Regions from separate parts of the Bacillus sp. JZ105 genome, predicted to be linked through region 1. Evidence: a T-box and tRNA genes for the amino acid it is inferred to sense, from the RefSeq annotation. Region 1 holds a T-box; the other holds one or more tRNA genes.
The links. A T-box is a leader RNA that pairs with one kind of tRNA and senses whether it is charged. The one in region 1 lies ahead of thrS (threonine--tRNA ligase), so its partner is inferred to be a tRNA-Thr.
Positions count from the first base shown of each region.

Region 2: it has a tRNA-Thr gene. The T-box ahead of thrS (threonine--tRNA ligase) is inferred to sense a tRNA for this amino acid. The anticodon was not compared.

Region 1 is NZ_CP096387.1:2,630,283-2,632,679, forward strand. Features, by position in the region: gene thrS (threonine--tRNA ligase) at 1-986, opposite strand, end outside; T-box leader at 1,032-1,279, opposite strand; gene ytxC (putative sporulation protein YtxC) at 1,323-2,192, opposite strand; gene M1D81_RS13530 (TVP38/TMEM64 family protein) at 2,253-2,397, opposite strand, start outside.
Region 2 is NZ_CP096387.1:169,643-172,039, reverse strand. Features, by position in the region: gene M1D81_RS00995 (SulP family inorganic anion transporter) at 1-868, opposite strand, end outside; tRNA gene M1D81_RS00990 (tRNA-Thr) at 1,221-1,293, opposite strand; tRNA gene M1D81_RS00985 (tRNA-Asn) at 1,295-1,369, opposite strand; rRNA gene rrf (5S ribosomal RNA) at 1,412-1,527, opposite strand; rRNA gene M1D81_RS00975 (23S ribosomal RNA) at 1,589-2,397, opposite strand, start outside.

The sequences.
Region 1 (2,397 bases):
ATTTCCATTACTGGGAACATGTCTTCTTGATAATGCGCCCAGTGTCCTGATGTTTTATACAATTCAACACTTGCAAGAACTGGTGTGTACACATGTTCATAGCCAAGACGCACTTCTTTATCGACAATGTAACGCTCAATGACGCGGCGGATTGTAGCGCCTTTTGGCAGCCAAAGCGGAAGTCCTTGACCAACCTTTTGGGAATTCGCAAACAGTTTCAGCTCTTTTCCAAGCTTACGGTGATCGCGTTCTTTCGCTTCTTCCAGCAGACGTAAGTGCTCATTTAAATCTTCTTTGCTGAAGAAAGCTGTTCCGTAAATACGCTGAAGCATTTGGTTGTTACTGTCACCTCTCCAGTATGCACCGGCAAGGCTTAACAGTTTAAATTCTTTGATTTTCCCTGTAGATGGCAAGTGAATCCCGCGGCAGAGGTCAAAGAATTCACCCTGCTCATAAATCGTCACAGCTTCACCTTCTGGAATCGCCTCTAACAGTTCAAGCTTCAATTCATCACCAATCGCTTCAAAGCGTTTTTTCGCTTCTTCTCTTGATACTTCAATTCGCTCAATTGGCAGATTGCTGTTAATGATTTTCTTCATTTCTTTTTCAATCTTTGGTAAGTCTTCAGGTGTGATGGCAACATCGATGTCCACATCGTAGTAGAAGCCATTTTCGATGACAGGACCTACGCCAAACTGAACGTGATGCTCTTTTCCATACAGACGTTTAATCGCCTGCGCTAGCAAATGTGCTGTGCTGTGGCGCATAATGTCGAGTGCTTCTTCACTTTTATCTGTGATGATCTCGATTGTTCCACTTTCTAATAGCGGCGTACGCAGATCTATTTCTTTACCGTTCAATTTACCGGCAAGTGCTTTTTTCTTTAGGCCCGGGCTAATTGATGCCGCGATGTCTTCTGTTGTAGCTGTTTTGTCAAACTCCTTGACTGCTCCATCTGGAAATGTAAGTTGAATTTGTTCTGACATCTCTGGTCACTCCTTTTTTTGGCAATATAAAAACCCCGCCCCCTGGAAAGGGACGAGGTTGAATAAACGGAATCGTGGTTCCACCCTTTTTCCCGTACTTGCAGCTTGCTTTTTCATAAGCAAATACGGCTTGCGGTTCGATAACGGGAATTCCCGTCAGCCATTACTAAAAAGTTCACAGCTGATGTTCAAAGGTGGTAAAGCAAATGGTCCTCTGCTAGGAAGCTTTCAGCCGCGGCTTCCCTCTCTTTAAGCGGGTGTTCATTTGTTCATGTCCTTATCAATACGGTCTCTGTATGAAGTTACACCGTATTATAAAACGTTTTTTCGTGAAAATCAAGAAAGCTTTTCACTTTTCTTTTCGAAATGGTCATGTACAAATTGAACATTCTGCTCTTGGAATGAATGGGACGGGAACAACTCGACCCTTTCTTGAAAAATATTTTGAATGGTTTGCACCATCGAGTGACCTGTATCATTTGTAAATAGGTCAATTTTTTGCGGTGCAATGGAGACAAGCGGTGCAATCAGCTGCGAATCAATATACATTGGATGCTCTCTTACAAACTGTCTGTCTATGTATTGTTTTTGATCACGCTCAGAAGCGTAGCGAAATTCCCAAATCACCAGGCGGTCCTGATGCACAACATGTACTTTTTCGAGCCTAGGCTCTCTTGCCATCACATAGTCTCGAAGCGATTGAATGAAATTTTGATACTCCTGCTCCATTTTGTATTCTTCAATGGACACTTCAACATAGTTTTTCAGCCTTCGGTCATACTCTGACAGCCTAAATGTCATAAATGAACCAATTGAAAAAACGCCTTGCTGTAAAGAAATCGCCTCAAGCTCCTTTTTTAAAAGGGCTTCTCTTGATGGGTCTTGCTGAATGCCGGGAATATCATCTAAGTCCCCGTTCATGATACTGTGTGCGATGGAAAGAATTTGGTGCTGCTCTTCGGGATCTTTAAACAAATAGGTGTTTTCAAGGATGCTGCGCATGCGCTCATTTTCTTTGCATTCCAAAAAAAAGTGAACCAATAATGGCCGCACAATGTGCTCAAGTGCTTCTTTGGATTCCTTCGCCTCTATGAGAAGCCGGTCTTTCCCTTGTTGAATTGACATGTGATGCCGACTGTCTAAGTGTTCAGCAAGATGTAAAAAAGCGGCGGTATCATATTCATCTTCAAAGATTATTTCAAGCATGTTTGTCCCCCCTAACGACATCTGTTACATATATATGGAGGGAACATAAAAAATAGACGCCTAAAATAAATCAGGCATCTTTCTTTTTAAAATGAGTGGAACAGAGATAAAGATCAAATAAATCAAACAAACAACCGCTAAGGCGGCATAATTGCCGCTGACAAAGCTTGAGCCGAGAACATTTAACGCAATTGTACCCGGTATT
Region 2 (2,397 bases), 1.3 Mb from region 1:
GTCCTCCTGCCTTCGTATTAATCACAGATTGGCCAATCATCGCACAGCCAGCCATACCACCAAAGAATCCCGCAACCACATTGGCAATCCCTTGACCTCTCGCTTCCTTGTTCTTATTACTAGACGTCTCTGTCATATCATCGACAATCTGTGCGGTTAAAAGAGACTCAAGTAAACCAACCATCGCAAGTGCTAAAGAATAAGGAAAAATGATAGCAAGTGTTTCCCAGTTAAACGGAACTTGAGGTATCAGAAAAACAGGCAAAGAACTAGGAAGCTCTCCCATATCTCCAACTGTTCTAACATCAATATGTCCAAATACGGCCAATATCGTCATTACAATAATGGCAATGAGTGGGGAAGGTATCACCTTTATCACCATAGGCAATAAATAAATGATCAGCAAGGCGCCCCCTGTCATCATATACATAGCCATTGATTCCCCAACGAAATGTGGAAGCTGAGCCATGAAGATCATAATAGCCAACGCATTAACAAAGCCAACCATGACGGACCTCGGAATAAATTTCATCAAACGAGACACTCGGCACAATCCAAACACAATTTGAATCAAACCCGTCAAAATCGTAGCTGCAAACAAATATTGCAACCCATGATCAGCGACCAAGTTAACCATGACGAGAGCCATAGCCCCTGTTGCAGCCGAAATCATGCCTGGGCGTCCACCCACAAACGAAATCACAATCGCGATACAAAATGATGCATACAAGCCGACCTTCGGATCAACGCCCGCAATAATCGAAAACGCAATTGCCTCAGGAATTAAAGCCAGTGCGACTAATATACCCGCAAGCACGTCCTGACGTACATGTCCAAACCATTCTTGCTTTACAAATAAATCTTTCAAACCATCTACTCCTTTTTATATACATACCGTACATGGAAAAAGAAGATCAACTATACCTGGAGATAAAGAAAGGGAAAACAAACGATACTTCACTTTCGAGGGAAAAGAGGAACGTACAGAGTCTTTTAATATAGAGGATATCACTTTAGTAAGAATAAAAGAAAGAGAATGAAGAATCAAGAACAAAAAGAAGGGATAAGTAAAAAATCGATGCAACACTTCTGTGCAAGTCGTTTTATTCCTTTTCCTAATGTCATCAGTCTACTGATCATCGAGCAGTTCAATATATATAAACAAACAAAAAAAGCCTTCTCATCATCGAGAAACCTTGTTATATCAACATATAGAGGAAAGCTTCCAAGCGGGCTCGAACCGCTGACCTCTTCCTTACCATGGAAGTGCTCTACCTACTGAGCTATGGAAGCATGGCTCCGCAGGTAGGACTCGAACCTACGACCGATCGGTTAACAGCCGATAGCTCTACCACTGAGCTACTGCGGAATGATAAAGTAACTTCTTCCATTGGAAGGATATAAATAAAAAGCTTGGCGGCGTCCTACTCTCACAGGGGGAAACCCCCAACTACCATCGGCGCTGAAGAGCTTAACTTCCGTGTTCGGTATGGGAACGGGTGTGACCTCTTCGCTATCGCCACCAAACCTGATGGAGAGAATGTTCTCTCAAAACTAGATAACAATGTTCATGCTTCACAATAGAATATAGGTTAAGTCCTCGATCTATTAGTATCTGTCAGCTCCACGTGTCACCACGCTTCCACCTCAGACCTATCAACCTGATCATCTTTCAGGGATCTTACTTCCTTGCGGAATGGGAAATCTCATCTTGAGGGGGGCTTCATGCTTAGATGCTTTCAGCACTTATCCCGTCCGCACATAGCTACCCAGCGATGCCCTTGGCAGAACAACTGGTACACCAGCGGTGCGTCCATCCCGGTCCTCTCGTACTAAGGACAGCTCCTCTCAAATTTCCTGCGCCCGCGACGGATAGGGACCGAACTGTCTCACGACGTTCTGAACCCAGCTCGCGTACCGCTTTAATGGGCGAACAGCCCAACCCTTGGGACCGACTACAGCCCCAGGATGCGATGAGCCGACATCGAGGTGCCAAACCTCCCCGTCGATGTGGACTCTTGGGGGAGATAAGCCTGTTATCCCCGGGGTAGCTTTTATCCGTTGAGCGATGGCCCTTCCATGCGGAACCACCGGATCACTAAGCCCGACTTTCGTCCCTGCTCGACTTGTAGGTCTCGCAGTCAAGCTCCCTTGTGCCTTTACACTCTGCGAATGATTTCCAACCATTCTGAGGGAACCTTTGGGCGCCTCCGTTACATTTTAGGAGGCGACCGCCCCAGTCAAACTGCCCACCTGACACTGTCTCCCTGCCCGATAAGGGCAGCGGGTTAGAAGGTCAATACAGCCAGGGTAGTATCCCACCGATGCCTCCACCGAAGCTAGCGCTCCGGTTTCCAAGGCTCCTACCTATCCTGTACAAGCTGTACCAACATTCAA